Regions from separate parts of the Enterovibrio makurazakiensis genome, predicted to be linked through region 1. Evidence: riboswitches for the same ligand, from Rfam matches in the RefSeq annotation. Region 1 holds a riboswitch; the other holds the start of a gene.
What was found. A riboswitch is a leader RNA that binds a small molecule or an ion and turns the genes downstream of it on or off. The one in region 1 is predicted to bind cyclic di-GMP.
Positions count from the first base shown of each region.

Region 2: another riboswitch for cyclic di-GMP. It lies ahead of gbpA (N-acetylglucosamine-binding protein GbpA); the one in region 1 lies ahead of L4D06_RS02685 (calcium-binding protein).

Region 1 is NZ_JAKJSE010000005.1:93,869-101,714, reverse strand. Features, by position in the region: gene L4D06_RS02690 (peptide MFS transporter) at 1-580, shown strand, start outside; cyclic di-GMP riboswitch class I at 928-1,019, shown strand; gene L4D06_RS02685 (calcium-binding protein) at 1,050-3,725, shown strand; gene L4D06_RS02680 (response regulator) at 3,850-4,479, opposite strand; gene narQ (nitrate/nitrite two-component system sensor histidine kinase NarQ) at 4,489-6,192, opposite strand; gene napF (ferredoxin-type protein NapF) at 6,377-6,859, shown strand; gene L4D06_RS02665 (chaperone NapD) at 6,856-7,131, shown strand; gene napA (nitrate reductase catalytic subunit NapA) at 7,128-7,846, shown strand, end outside.
Region 2 is NZ_JAKJSE010000017.1:43,426-51,271, reverse strand. Features, by position in the region: gene L4D06_RS13700 (DUF969 domain-containing protein) at 1-430, opposite strand, end outside; gene L4D06_RS13695 (hypothetical protein) at 884-1,456, shown strand; gene L4D06_RS13690 (L,D-transpeptidase family protein) at 1,578-2,105, shown strand; gene gbpA (N-acetylglucosamine-binding protein GbpA) at 2,255-3,817, opposite strand; cyclic di-GMP riboswitch class I at 3,958-4,060, opposite strand; gene L4D06_RS13680 (GNAT family N-acetyltransferase) at 4,332-4,811, opposite strand; gene L4D06_RS13675 (monovalent cation:proton antiporter-2 (CPA2) family protein) at 4,811-6,787, opposite strand; gene L4D06_RS13670 (NAD(P)H-dependent oxidoreductase) at 6,784-7,437, opposite strand; gene L4D06_RS13665 (winged helix-turn-helix transcriptional regulator) at 7,524-7,846, opposite strand, start outside.

The DNA of each region.
Region 1 (7,846 bases):
GAACCGCATGCTAGGTAGCTTTGAAGTACCTGCGGCTTGGTTCCAGTCTTTGAACCCAATGTTCATTATTATTATGGCGCCTTTGCTGGCCGTTTTCTGGCGTCGACTAGGCGCAAGTGAACCAGGGTCTCCGATTAAGTTTGCTATGGCTATGGGCTTTTTATCACTAGGCTTTGTCTGCATGGTGGGTGCGGCACTTCAACAAGGTGGTGATATGTCCGTCAAGGCATCCATGTGGTGGCTGGTTGGTGCATACTTCTTCCATACGTTGGGTGAGCTTTGTTTGTCACCGATTGGTTTGTCTCTCATTACTAAACTTGCGCCACTGCGTTTGATGTCGGTGATGATGGGGACTTGGTTCTGTGCAAATGCCGTGGCTAACTATGTAGCGGGCTTTGTTGGCAGTCACGTTGGTGACGCTGGTCCATTGGCCATTTTCAGTGGCATTGCGATCACATCAGCGGTCGCTGGTTTGATGTTAATCCTTTGCTCCAATAAGCTTGTAAGCTGGATGCATGGTGCAGAAGGTTCACAGCAAATTGACGAAACGCTGACAGAAAAACCGGCGGTTATTGCATAAACTACTAGGCATGGAGAGGGCTATCTCACAATAGCCCTCTCAAAAATATGCTGTACGGTAAAAGAAGAAAAGGCCACAAAAATAGGCCCCATTCATGCTCAAATCAGTCATCAGTACTGCATCTAAACTCGTCTGTTTCTCATACTATCCCATCTTTTTTTAAGTCCTAGTTAGATTCTGCCCAAAACGTGGCCTGATATTCCCATTAAATACCGTATGCGGTATTGCTCCTGTGCAACCAATCTAGGAATCTGGGAGAGTATTAAGGCGGCGTTATCCCGATGTTCTATTGCCATCGTAGATGCTGTATGCGCCACTTAACGAGCAGTTATTACTACAACAATTTCGGAGAAAAAAGCCAAACCTGTTGTGAGGCAGGGACGGAAAGTTTCGGATCTCTATTGCTCTCAACAGTAAAAGAGATGGCTGAGCTGCCTCTAGCTTTGGTGAGCACATAGAGGGCAAAACAATGGCAAATATCATAGGTACTGGCAACGCTGACACACTCAACGGCACCTTGGGAGATGATTATATCGAAGGTAGAGGTGGCGATGATGTCATATATGGTGATGTAGGTTCTTCTAACGGAAACGGTTCAACAGGGGCTGTGTTCGTTTTAGGTGAAGACTTTACGGCTTCGAGTGGCGAGTTTCATACGTTCTGTTTCCCCCCTACGCTAAACTTCGAAGGTTCTACCACCAACGTTACCTTTAACGATAATGATGGCCAACTTAATGGCGATGACAATTGTAATGAGTATTCTGATGACCAAACCCAAACTGTGGAAATTGGTGGTCAGGAAGTCGGTGTTAACGTGGACTATGGCCTTAAATACACTGACTCTTCAGGCAATATTTACACGTTTGCCGTGGTCGATATCGATGAAGACAACACGGGTAACCACTACAACAATGTTGGTGAAAACGGCAAGATCTTAATCCAATTGGATGGCCCAGAGATCACAAGTAGCACTCAGCTTTCACTCGTTCCCAACTCTTATCACAACATCAGTAGCCTAGATTATTCGTCTTTCACATCACCAGAGACCGTTGATCCGAGCGTGGGTGGTGACGATGAGATTTATGGCGGCGACGGTGATGATACCGTGTATGGTCAAGGTGGTGATGACTATATCGAAGGTAACAATGGTCAAGACTCACTTCACGGTGGTGACGGTGATGACGTGATCTACGGTAATACGGCATCCCCGAATTTCAATGATGACCCTTGTGTTAACGTATTTCAGATGGGGAATGACTTCACCATGCCTTCAGGTGGTGAGTTCCATACTTTCTGCTTCCCTCCTAACTTGTCGTTCGATGGTAGCTCTACCAAGGTGACGTTCCAAGATGATGACGGCACATTGAATGGCGACAACTATTGCAACGAGTATTCTGACGATAGCACGCAGACTGTGACGATCGATGGTGTTGAGTATCCTGTTAATCTTGATTACACCCTGAAGTATTGCGATACCGACGGCAATATTTATGAGTTTGCCATTATTGATGTTGACCTTGATGGTAACGGACATCATTACAATAACCTCAGTGAGAACGGCAACCTGTTGTTGCAATTGAGTGGTCCTGAAATTACGGAATCAACGCAATTGTCTCTTGTTCCGAATTCTTATGCCAACATCAATGGTCTCGATTATTCAGAGATCTCTGAAGCGACTACGCAGGTCAATAATGACGAAGACTACATTGATGGTGGTGCGGGTAACGACACCATCCATGGTCAGTGGGGCGATGATGAAATTCATGGCGGCACCGGCGATGACACGATTTATGGTGGTAAAATCGCGAGTCAGACCATCGAGCTAGATCGTGGTGCTGATGGTTACTGGGATGTGAGTAATGGTGACGCCGTCACGCTAGACCTATCAAGTATTACTTCGAGTGCAGCATACAGCAACAGCGTGGGTTACTACGTGTTGGATGCCAGTGGCAACGTCCTAGCTGCCTATGTGATGGCTGATAACGCTAAGTTGGACTCAGCGGCACAAGCTGTCATTGATGTTGATGGCGCAGCGCGCATTGGCCTATTCATTATTCCAGATGGCGACACCGCAGGCTTTAACGAAGGCGAGGTTACATTGAGCTTTGCTAGCGGTAGCCCAGTCTTTAGCCAGGGCAGCCTCACATCTGCGGGCTATGTATCTGAAACGGGTAAAAATGGCGACCGTTTGGATCATGAAATTAACTCGGGTGAAAATTCTTGCTGGGAAGATTTGTGGTGTCTTGGCGACAAAGACTACAACGATGTCGTCATGAAAGTGAACGCAACACAAGTTGTTGAAGAAAGTGATGCTGACACCATCTATGGTGAAGAAGGTAACGACACCATCTTTGGTGGCGATGACAATGACACTATTTATGGCGGCGTAGGTGACGATATTCTTTACGGCCAAAAAGGTGATGACGTTGTTCATGGTGGTGACGGTAATGACACTATTTTTGGTGGCCCAGGTAAAGATGAACTTTATGGCGATGCTGGTGATGACTTCCTAAATGGTGGCCCAGGCAGTGACGTGAGAATCGACGGTGGTACTGGTGTTGATGAATATCGTGGAAGCAAAGGTGATGATGTATTTATCTTCGGTGAGGATGACTTCGTTGGCCTATCGGTAGAAAACAGCAGTGGAGAAATGGTCAACAAGCAAATGTATCTGGGAGACCAAGGTTTTGATCAAATGTTGGTCACTGGTGACACTCACGTAGACTTCACTGGCGTTGCATACCAAACGGATTCATCAATCACGGGTAACGTGATGGCACAAATTGAAGCTGTGATTGGGGACGAGGGAGACCAAACCGTCACCATTAATCCTAATGCAATTTGGGCTGAGTCTGATATCCCATTTGGTGAAGATTTAGGTACACCTGATGATTGGGACGGATTCATCGCACACCTTGGTGGTGGCAACGACACCTTAAACCTTTCTGGTGTCCCTTGGAGCTACAATGCGACAGGTACCGTCAATGCGCCAATCAGTGCTGATATGATCAGTACATTAGGTTTGTCAGCGGCTGAAGTTGGCGAATTAAATGCGTTTGTGATTGAACACGATACCCTTGACCGTACGATCACCATTTGGACAGACGCGGAAGACGTGACAATAAATGGCGTAGATATTTTTTAACAACGTTTAGTCGCGAATCGTTTTACGATGAAAAAGGGAGAAGCACATGTGCTTCTCCCTTTTGTGTGAAATACGCAATGAAAATACTAAACACTCATAGATGAGTGCGGCTGACCCAAAATGGTCAACTTTGCGCTTCATTCTCTAAATACAAAACGGTGGCGGCGACCCTAGAATCGACACCTAGCTTTTTAAGCAAATTTTTCAGGTGAACCTTCACTGTTGATTCCGAAATATAGAGGTTTTCACCAATTTGCTTGTTTCGAAACCCTTTTGCCACTTGTTGCAATATTTCTAGTTCACGTTCTGTCAGTTGCTGAAAAGGTGACACATGTTCTTTACTGCTTGAGAGTAATGCTGTGACTTGTTCACTAAATGCTTTTTGTCCCGTCATTGCCGCTTTTAGCTTATCAATCAACTCTTCAGGTTCACTGTCTTTGAGCAAATACCCGTCACCGCCTGCTTCTACGATGGCGTGAATATCATTGGGGTTGTCTGATACGGTGAGAATGATGATCGTTGCTGTGCATCCTTCCGATCTTAGGGCTTTCAATGTGTCCAAGCCTGATAACCCTTTCATGTTGAGATCTAGGACAATTAAATCAGGTTCACACCGAGACACTTCTGCAATGGCATCCGCGCCATTGCTTGCCTCTGTAATGTTAGAAAATTCAGGCTCAAACTTGAGTAGCTGTGATATGCCCTTGCGCATTAGCGGGTGGTCATCCACGAGCAGCACGTTCCACTCAGACATCTTTATCCCCTAGATCTGGTTAAAACTGAGTGATACACGGCATCCTTGTGCAGGCGCAGAAAGGAATTCTATATCACCACATAACATTTTTGAGCGTTCTTGCATGATTTGTAGGCCATAATGATTTGGCTTTTCTTCTTGAAGATCAAAACCAATGCCATTATCTGATATCTCGACATAAACTCGCTGACCCATTTGTCGACATTGTACGGTGATAGTGGTGGCATTGGCGTGCTTAATCGCATTGACACAGGCTTCACGAATGATCTGTAACACATGCATCTGATACTCAACCGTCATGGAAACGGTGTCAATAGAAGATGAGACGGTGATACTCGCTGTTGTCTGACCTTGCAGAGTTGATATCATTTCTTCCAGCGCAAGGCGAAAGTCACTGTTTGATAACGATAACCTAAACGCCGTGAGCAACTCCCTCAGTTGGTCATAAGTCACTCGCAATTGTTCACTGATGTCATCAGCGATAGGTTCGCAATCTGGTGCGTCAGCATTTTTTAGATGTCGTTTGAGTATGCTGGTTTGAATTTTCAGATAAGAGAGCGATTGAGCAATGGAGTCGTGTAGTTCACGAGCCAAGGTCGCACGTTCTTCCATGACAGCTAAATGCATTGCTTGCTTCTGCGCATGTTTATATCGCACACCGCGAGCCAATATCGCTGCGATGCTCTCCAGCAATGCGCGATCTACTAAGGTGTTATCACCTTGCCAATCCAGTGAACCGAGAACTTCATTGTCATGCAGCAGAGGCAATGTGTGCCATGCAGTCTCTTTGGCATCGCCCACTGAAACGCCCCAATGGGATTCATTTGGATGGTGAACATCCAGTTTTAATGCTGTCATTCCGCCTGCGTTCAAGGAAGTCTCCAAAATGTTTTCGAAGATAGTGCGAGTTAGCTGGCTAGATGAAAGTAGTGTCGAGCACTTATAAAGAACATTCAAAGAAAGATTAGCTTTGGTTAATTTTTGCGTTTTCGATTCAATTTTTGATTCGAGATCGGCATACAAATTTTTGAGCTCACTTGCCATTGACGAGAAGCTGTTTGATAACACACCAAGTTCGTTGCTTCGAGTGGGAGGTAAGACAACGTCGAAATCTCTGCGTTGTATTTGTTGGCTAGCTCTAACAAGTGTCTTTAGGGGTTGAACGATACGGCGTTGCGTGTATTGAATTAAAAACAAGACGGTGGCGAGTATTAACCCTAAACCAATGCTACCCGAAATTGCCAAAGCTTGAAGCTTATTCTCTGAGTGCTTCTGAAGTTCAAATACGAACCTGTCTATGTTGTTAACAAATAGACCTACCTGTTCAAGATAGAACGCACGGTCTGATCCTAACAGCTCGGGTCTCAGTTGCATCCAGCGTGTAATCAACTCATCGTATTGCTGTCGAATGCTTGTGGGAACCGCCGGGTTGTCCAATAGTAAAAGTTCTGGAGAGAGTAAGGAATACTCGAAGGATTGAACATGCTCTGGCAGTAGAGGTGAATCCACCACAATGTCATAGGCAACGCGATAGCTTTGCATTCGCAAGGAGCCTGCCGTGTTAATGGCTGAGGCATCATTGAGGCTAGACGCTAGCGTAATGATAGAAAAACCGGTAATGAGGACGGCTAACAGCAATATGACCAACAGAGCACGTGCTACTGTGGTGGTAACTGACTGTTTCACTTCAATCTCTTTATTGCTGTTCGTCATGATAAGTCTATTTTCCTACCCGAGCTTAATAATGTGACGTGTGCACCATGAAATAATTGATCTAGCGCAATCCTACCCCCGATCTACCCCCTTAGAGGTATGTGACCCCTTCACTTAATTCTTTACCGTGAAAGCATCAGATTGTGGCTATAGTCACTGCATGTAACATTTGCGGAACACTTGGATGGTCGATCAACGACGACGCTTTTTTCTCCGAAGCGCAAAAATGGCTCAACAACAATCGCTCCCTTGGATCAAAGACATAGGAGCGTTTACTGACCATTGTACGCGATGTGGTGAGTGTGAGCGCGCTTGTGAAGAACAAATTATTGTTTCAGGAGATGGCGGGTTCCCAACGATCGACTTTAATCACGGAGAGTGCACATTTTGCTTTGCTTGTGCTGACTCATGCCCCGAGGGTTTGTTTCATCCCAACACAGAACCCCCGTGGCAGCAGTATGTTTCTATTGATGAAAACTGTTTAGCGCAAAAGAACATTGAATGTCGCAGCTGCCACGATGCCTGTGACGAACGCGCCATTCGCTTTCAGCACCGATTAGGAAGCGTCGCTCAACCAGAAATTAACGTTAAAGATTGCACGGGATGTGGTGCGTGTATTGCGCCTTGCCCAACCAATGCAATCACCATGGAGCAACAACAAGCATGAATGAATATCACGTTACTAGCCTCGTTGTTCACGCAGCGGCAGATCAGACTGCAACAGTGAAAACCAGCATTGAAGCTTTGCCTGGTACCGAAGTGCCTGCCACCAATGAGACGGGAAAGTTGGTCGTGGTGGTAGAAGGCGAAAGTCGCGGGGCGCTGCTAGATATTTTTGAACAGATTAAGGGGTTGCCGGGAGTGCTCGCGGCAACCTTGGTTTTTCATCAGGTTGAAAATGAATCACCTGAACATAGTGTTGAAGGAGTCGAAGAATGAAACTGACACGCAGAAAGTTTCTGAAAGCGAATGCGGCAGCTGCAGCTGCTAGTGCTGCTGGTATCACGCTTCCAGCGGCAGTTGCACACGCTGCAGGTAAGGATGCTGAAGTCACGTGGGACAAAGCACCGTGTCGTTTTTGTGGTACAGGGTGTGGCATTTTACTGGGTACGCAAAATGGACGCATTGTAGCGTCTCAGGGTGACCCTGAAGCACCGGTTAACCGCGGTTTGAGCTGCGTTAAAGGCTACTTTCTTCCAAAAATCATGTATGGCAAAGACCGTCTGACTCAGCCTTTGCTGCGTAAGAAAGACGGTGTTTATGACAAAGAAGGTGAATTTACGCCAGTAAGCTGGGATGAAGCGCTCGATTTGATGGCGGAAAAATTCACGACGGCTATTCAAGAAAATGGCCCCACGACAGTAGGTATGTTTGGTTCAGGCCAATGGACTGTGTGGGAAGGCTACGCCGCTGCCAAATTAATGAAAGCGGGTTTTCTGACCAATAACATCGACCCGAATGCGCGTCACTGTATGGCATCTGCGGTCGTTGGCTTCATGCGTACCTTTGGTATGGATGAGCCAATGGGCTGTTACGATGACCTTGAGCAAGCTGACGCGTTCGTGCTTTGGGGCTCAAACATGGCAGAAATGCACCCAATCTTGTGGTCGCGTTTGGCTGACCGCCGATTGTCTGCTGAGCATGTTAAAGTCGC
Region 2 (7,846 bases), on a different contig from region 1:
TGGCGTCAGATAGATTTGGCGCGTCTTTTTCTGCCGCTGCCTCAGCCATTGGTGCAATCAAAGGGCGAATCATGGATGGATGACCACCAATGCTCAATCCCATACCGTTTGTGACTTTTCTCAGCAGTAAATATGTCATTAGAATCTTACTGACCGACGCCTTTTTCATTGAACCAATCAGTGCTTCAGCACGTTGACGAAGTCCAAAGCGTTCAAGAATTCCTATCATTGGAAGAATAAGAATAAACAGGGACATATAGCGGTTTTGGGTAAATGATTGTCCCAAGGTAGAAAGAATATCCATAACTGCAATGTCTGCAACCAAGCCGGTTGCTACACCTGCCACCAATATTACCAGTAAGGTGTTGAGCTTTAACGCTAACCCTACCGTAATTATTACCACGCCAATCAATGGCCAAAAATCAATCATGGAGCCCTCTACACGGCATTTATATATTAATGATGGTCACCGGCTTTTGCCGATAGACACCCCGAGTATACGAAAGCGCCAAACCCAGCTCCAATCAGAGATTTTTGTGGTTATAACCAATAACACCACTTAATGTGGTCAACATATAACCAAAAACTAATGTTTAACAGTAATGGCTTAATTTCAATAAGTAACGATCATAAACTTGAACATTTAATACTCAATTTTCCACCAAGATAAACATATTAATTCGTAAAAAAATCATTTAGAGCACTCGATTCAATCAAAGCCGCAATAAGTGAAGAAGAACACATTTTGTCAAAGAATCGAACCGTGACCAGCCATGACTAACGGTCTCAATTTGGGAACAAAAGCAGCAAACCGACAGCGGTATACTCATGTTTGGTTTTTACCTCACGGACTCGAACTGATTTCTGTCAATAAGGATGTATGATGTCTCCGACTCGTTTGACTCTGGCCACTTTGCTACTTTCAATTAACTTGGTTGCCTGTACCACTGCCCCAAAACCCGTAAAACCGATTCAACTCTATTCGAAAAAGGAAGTGATCCAACTCTCCTACTGCTCAGAATTGGCGGACACGGCTTACTACATTGCATCTGCAAAGCTCAATGACCGGCCCAAGCAGGAGTTAATCAATCATTTCACCACTGGCGCAACAGCTCAGATAGATATCAACGCCGTAGAGCGCATTTATAGCATTAGTGTCGATAGTGCCATGGATTATGCTACGGACCTCTTTGAGCAATGTGCATTGAAAGTCGTCAACGTCTCCCCCACTCGAATAAAAGTCGCGAATTTCTGCGCACAAAAATCCATTGTGGCGAGTGGAACGTATGAGCTAAAGCAAAGCGGCGCGCCAAAAATGGATGCTTATCTCGCCTTTGCCAGCTACAAGCCCACCCGCCCTTATGAGGTGATCGACAGCATTTATGACAATACCTCCAAGGCTCAAAACCCGTCAGAAGGTGTTTGGGATGCGTGTATTGATGTCATGTCAGAGTAATTTGACGAAGAAATGTCGGCTTGATAACTGTCGCGGGAGGTCATAGCGGGGATTTTGTTCTAATAATTAACAAAGAATTTTGAATCGAGTACGACTCACGTCAGGGAGCCAGTTCAACGTCATGCAACCTTTGCTTATCTTGTTACTCTCATTGCTTTTGGTGACTCCGGCAGATGCCATCGCCAGAGAGCAAACAGTCCTCGTTTCCTCGAACATAAGCATCATCGATGTTGATTTGGTTAAAGTCGATAAGTCCGCTAGAAAAATGCACCTAATCCAAGGCGATAGGATTTTGAAGTCTTACTCCATTGCTCTGGGTGCAAACCCCAAAGGGCACAAGCTTCGTGAAGGTGATAAACGCACGCCAGAAGGCCAATATACTCTCGACCTATTAAACGAAGAGTCTCGTTTCTATCGCTCTATTCGCATCAACTACCCAAACGATAGAGACATCAAACGTGCACAATTGCTGGGCGTCGACCCGGGTGGGCAAATCATGATACACGGGCAAAAGAACGGCAATGGTCCCCACCCAAGCGAGCAACGTGGTGCCGATTGGACAGACGGCTGCATTGCAATTGCCAATACAGAAATGGACGAATTTCTTCGCTTAGTCAAACTAGGTACACCCATCGATATCGAATGGTAACTCTACGACGCGTTTACAGTCTCATCCAGCCAAACTAAAAAGCCCGTCGCGACAGTTAGCGACGGGCTTTCATTTTCTATTTGAGTGCAAAAGCATTTGTTGAGCTTTTGCACCCAAAGTATGCATTCGGCTATTTCAGTAACGAACAGTTATTCGCAATCAAACGCGCCTTTGTCTTCCCACGCTTCAGGCGATGAAGCAGGGCTGCTATTTACCCACCACTTCGCGGCATAAAGACGACCATCAAAGATCACTTCTTCTCCACCGTTGTAGGCTTTTCCAGCTGTCCAAGCCACTGGCATTTTACTGACAAGCTTCCACGCATCGCTGTTGCTAGGTACTTCACCTTTCACCCAGTATTTCGCTTCCCACACTAGGCCATTGAAATTGACGTTCTCGCCACCCGTGTAAGTGACCGAACTTTCCCAGTTTGGATGATTAACAGCATCTGGGTCGACGCCACACTCGTCACTTTTTTCGACAAGGTGGAAGTCGAATGTTTGCTGGTCTACAAGGTTGCCTTCGCTGTCTTTCACGCGTGTTACTAGCATGTGGTGACCTGCATTGGCTTTGGTCAGCGACATACTGACGCTTTCAGACACCCCATCCGACAATGCCAGTTTTTCATAAGCCAAAGCATCTTGTGCATGGTTATATACTGTCATTTCAACACCAACGTCACCTGACGCTGTCACGGTGAAATCCAGTTCAACGCCTTCGTCAACGATCATGTATTCTGCCGCCAAACCATCAATGGTCACACCAAAGTCAGGTTCAGGAGAAGCGATCTCATAGCCTACTTCAACACGCGCTAAACCGCTGTCTTTGTTCAAGTAAATTGGGTTCGCGCCATACACTGGCGTGAAGTCGCCGTTGCCAACATGTTTACCCGCTTTAATTTGGCGGTGAGCCTGATTGATTTTCGTCGCAAGATCATAAGACCAAGTGTTTGCTACACCGGCCTTATCGCTTTCAATCGTCAAACGCGTAGAAAGCTCAGGGCGTTCACCTTCGTTATCAAACACGCGAGTAAATACGGCATCACCTTGCGCCAAGTTCATCCCAGGGAAAATCTGACCCGCTTGTTGCCATTCAGGTAGTACTGGTTGATCGCCATCAAATTGCACATCGATGGCGTTATAAAAGGCTGCTGCCGTATCACCCACATCCCATACTGCAAGAATGACATGGTAACCTTCGCGCACTGGTACATCACACGCATGCACCATGGTCTTAGGTGGCTTTTCCATGTTGCCTTGCACCACGCAGAATGGGTTCAGATCCAACGACGCACGCGCCAAAGGTTGGTTTACATTCCAATCAGGTTTGGTGATGTAATATTTCCAAGTGCGAGTGACGTGGTTCGCAGTGAACGTCCATTCGAAATCATTCTTACCTGCTGAAATAGAACGCTTCACCCAACGTGATGCCGTTTGTTCATCTAGGGGAGAAAACTGAATGAGACCTGCGCTTGCCAGTTTGCCATCTTCCGGGCCGAACTCAGGAAAGCCTTCTGGGCCTTCAACGCTTTGCGGTTCCCATTGCACTTGACCGCAATCGGTATTTTGTTGCCCCGACTCTGTGCTCAATTTGCACAGAGCAGCGCGACCTGCAGTGCCGTTATCAACCGCACTGATGTAGCCATGAGACATAGCACCTGCACTGAACAGTGCAGCCGCAAGGGGAAGAAGTGTAGATCGTAATTTGAGCATGTTTGTACTTCCTGAGTGTTTATAAATTCACCCACAGCACGGACAAGCGTCGCAATTGAACATTTCCTCAAGCACGCGATTGGTTGCCCTGTTATTCACAGAAGCAGGTATTCGCGCACTGGCTCTTGATAAGCCAAGAAAATGGCGGCCCCGCTGCCATAAGCTGTTACCTCTTTCTGGGTAATTGCCCTTAGACCGGAAGCTTTGCGTCCTGCTTTTTCAAGCAGTTTGCCGATAATTGTGGAACGGTCGCAAGAGTATTCAGAAAATGCGCTGAGACAATCTTTTCCTGTATTGTTAAGGTTAATAGATCTATATATGTGATATAAATCACACTAACATTAAGGCATAAAATATCTCATTGATGCCATATCGAACAATGCGATTAGAAACCATACTGCGCTGATTACAAACAAAAAAGCCAGACATACTGGACAGAATGTCTGGCTTTCTCATGTTGCTTTAGTTATTTATCAATGCCAAATCAGTGACACTGTCACTAACTTGTAGCTAACTATAGCCACCTTTCCATTCGTAACAAGGTCCACGTTTCTCCGTTGAAGAACCGTGTTTTGGTCAGTTCAGGCAACACAACAAAACCCAACGAGGAATAGCAAGCAATCGCTGCTGTATTGTGTGCAAATACCGCTAATGAAACCTTATAGACTTTCGAGATCATCCGCGCTTGTTCCAACGCCAATTCCACCAGCCGATATCCCCAACCTTTGCCTCGGTGAGCGGGTGAAGCGACTAAAACTCGACACAGCCGATATTCGCTGTCAGACACACGAAACAGTTCTATGTAACCGATAGGCTCTTTATCATGTGTGAGCAAATACGGTTTTACTTCTTCGCGTGCAATATGCTCGCAGATTTGCTCAGGCGTCAGTGGGAATGAGAACGTTGGCCCTCCCCACTGAAAATTCGCTTTTTCATTGGGGATCCATGCACAAAGTTGTGCCGCATCGCTTTCACTAAACGGCACAAGTTCCATTATGCTGGCTTCTCGCTTCCAGAAAGATCATCCTCATCATCGACCACTTCATCTAACGGATGTTCGGTAAAGTCATCAAGATAGTCCTTCGGTGGTGGTGTCCACTCACGTTCACTCAAACCATGCTTATCCATTCGGTCTTCATCCATGGAATCACGAATGGTTTCTTCCAGCTGAATAAACAGGTGCTGAAAGTGGTTATCATAAGCTTGTGTTTCTTCACCACCCATCCAAGACTCATACAACATCTCCGAACTGCTCGCTTCTAGACGCAGATACTTCGCTTTTTGCTGCTCCACCAAGAATGGGTGAATACCCAGACAACGTAAAGAGGTTGCGCCCACTTCAAGGGCTGAGTGGAAGGTTTCCTTCTCAACATAATCCGCACCTGCTGCTCTCAGCATGTACGCGTGCCCACGGTCAAACGCGCGCGCGATGATCTTCACGTTTGGATAAGTATGTTTTACGTACTTCACCAGCTCAATGGTGGTTTCTTGATTATCCATTGAAACAATCAACAACGACGCTTCTTCGATACCCGCGGTATGTAGCAAGTCAGGTCGCGTCGCATCTCCAAAGTAACTCTTAATATTGATTTGGCGCAGGTTCTCAACTTGTGTGGCTTCGTAATCAAGAACAACAGTTTTCACGCCGTTAGCAGTTAGTAAGCGGTTAACCACCTGACCAAAACGACCGACACCTGCAATAATGGCTGTGCCTTGCTCATCAATTTCATCCGCTTCGCGATCATTCGAGGCTTTCTCGTAGCGCGGCAAGATGACTTTGTCATACAAGATAAATAGCCCGGGTGTTAGGAACATAGAGATCGCAACCACCAGCGAAAGCAACTGCGCGATGTCCATTGGTAACACATGGTTTTGGGTCGTAAAGCTCAGGAGAACAAAGCCAAATTCACCCGCTTGTGCAAGGCTTAACGCGAACAACCAACGGCTGCTACCTTTGATTTTGAAGATAAAGCTCAGTAGCAATAAAATGAGGGCTTTCAGTACCATCAATCCAATAGTGAGGCCGATGATCAACAAGAAGTCTTCGAACAAAATACCAAAGTTGATGCCAGCCCCTACCGTGATAAAGAAAAGCCCCAACAATAGGCCTTTAAACGGCTCAATATTTGATTCCAATTCATGGCGGAATTCGCTGTTTGCTAAGATAACGCCCGCAAGGAATGTACCCAGTGCTGGCGACAAACCGACAAGACTCATCAACGCGGCGATACCAATCACCAGCATTAATGCGGTAGCAGTGAAGATTTCACGAAGGCCGGAACTGGCAACAAAGCGGAATAATGGACGGCTCAAGAAATGCCCACCAACCACAACACCCGCGATGGTACCCGTGATCACTAGGCCCATCGCCCAGCCCGGCAAGCCCGCCACTAAGCTCATTTCTTCATGGTGTTCCGCCGCGTTAGCTGCTGCCGATTGCGCAGCTGCCACTAACTCAGGCAATGCCAGCAGTGGAATAAACGCTAACATTGGGATAACAGCAATATCTTGAAACAGCAGCACAGAGAAGGCATTACGTCCGCCTTCTGTCTTTGTCAGCCCTTTTTCATTAAAGGTTTGAAGCACGATAGCGGTTGAAGAAAGCGCGAAGATCAAGCCAATCGCCAGTGCGATACTCCACTGCAAGCTAAAGGCGAGTGCAATGCCCATCACGGCCACAGTCGTTAAACCCACTTGTAAACCGCCCAATCCCATTAGGCGATTACGCATGGCCCAAAGCATTTTTGGCTCAAGCTCCAAGCCGACCAAAAACAACATCATGACGACACCAAATTCCGCGAAATGCTGAATGGTCGTGGTTTCATCACCGACAAGGCCAACAACAGGGCCAATGACCACACCCGCAATGAGATAACCCAACACTGAGCCTAAGCCAAGACGTTTTGCAATTGGCACTGCGATAACAGCAGCGACCAAGTAAATGAAGGCTTGTAGAAATATACCCGTCATGACGTCGCTCCTTTCATCATGGTGCTGAGGTTCGCCGCCGTCACTTTTTCACGTTTCGCGACAACATCTAGATCCAGCGTGTCATTCACCAACGCCGTTAACAATTGGCGATAGCCTTCGGTATGGCTGGTAACTTTCCCGTCTTCCGCCGCTGTGCGAGAACCGAATAGCGAATACGGTGCCATATAACGCATACCCACCAAATTCGACATTTGCTCTAAGGGATGCAACAGTTCGCGAATTTTAAAGTGGTTATAGCCGTCAGCTTTATAGAACTCTTCTTTACCACCGGCGGAAATTGCGCACATGAAAGTTTTACCATGAAGTGCAGTTCCTTTTGAACCATAAGCAAAACCGTATTCCAAGACCAGATCCTGCCACTCTTTCAAAATTGACGGTGTCGAATACCAGTACAATGGAAATTGAAAAATCACGATGTCATTCGCTATCAAGCGTTTTTGCTCGCGATCTATATCAATGTGCAACGTCGGGTATTCGGCGTAAAGGTCGACAGCCGTTACGCCTTCTGCCAGCTTTGCAACATTGAACAAAGGGGCATTCACTTCCGAACGACGCAGCGAAGGATGTGCGAATAGCACCAGCACCTTTTTGGGCGTGATGTTAGCGTCATTGTTTTTGTCGTTTTCCATGTCTTGTCCTTTCTCCATCACGCTTAACGTCTATTGGTCTCGGTTTACTTATAAGAAAAATAGTCGTCATTGTGATCAGGGGTTAACTAAACCCCATGTTCTTCTGTCCAGTCTCTCAGCTTTTCCAACACACAAAGTGCGGAACGGCCAAAATCCGTGATTTCATAGCTCACAGCAATCGGTCGTGTACTCAGTACGTTTCGATTAACCAAGCCGTATTGCTCCATTTCCTTGAGCCGTTGATCGACCATTTTTTTACTCGCACCGCCCAACTGGCGGCAGAGATCGTTAAATCTTACGGGTTCATCTTTTAGATGCCACAAGATAGACGCCTTCCATTTTCCACCGATAATGCGCATGCCACGCTCTATCGGGCACGGTTCTAAGCAAGTGGTAAGTTTCTTTTTTC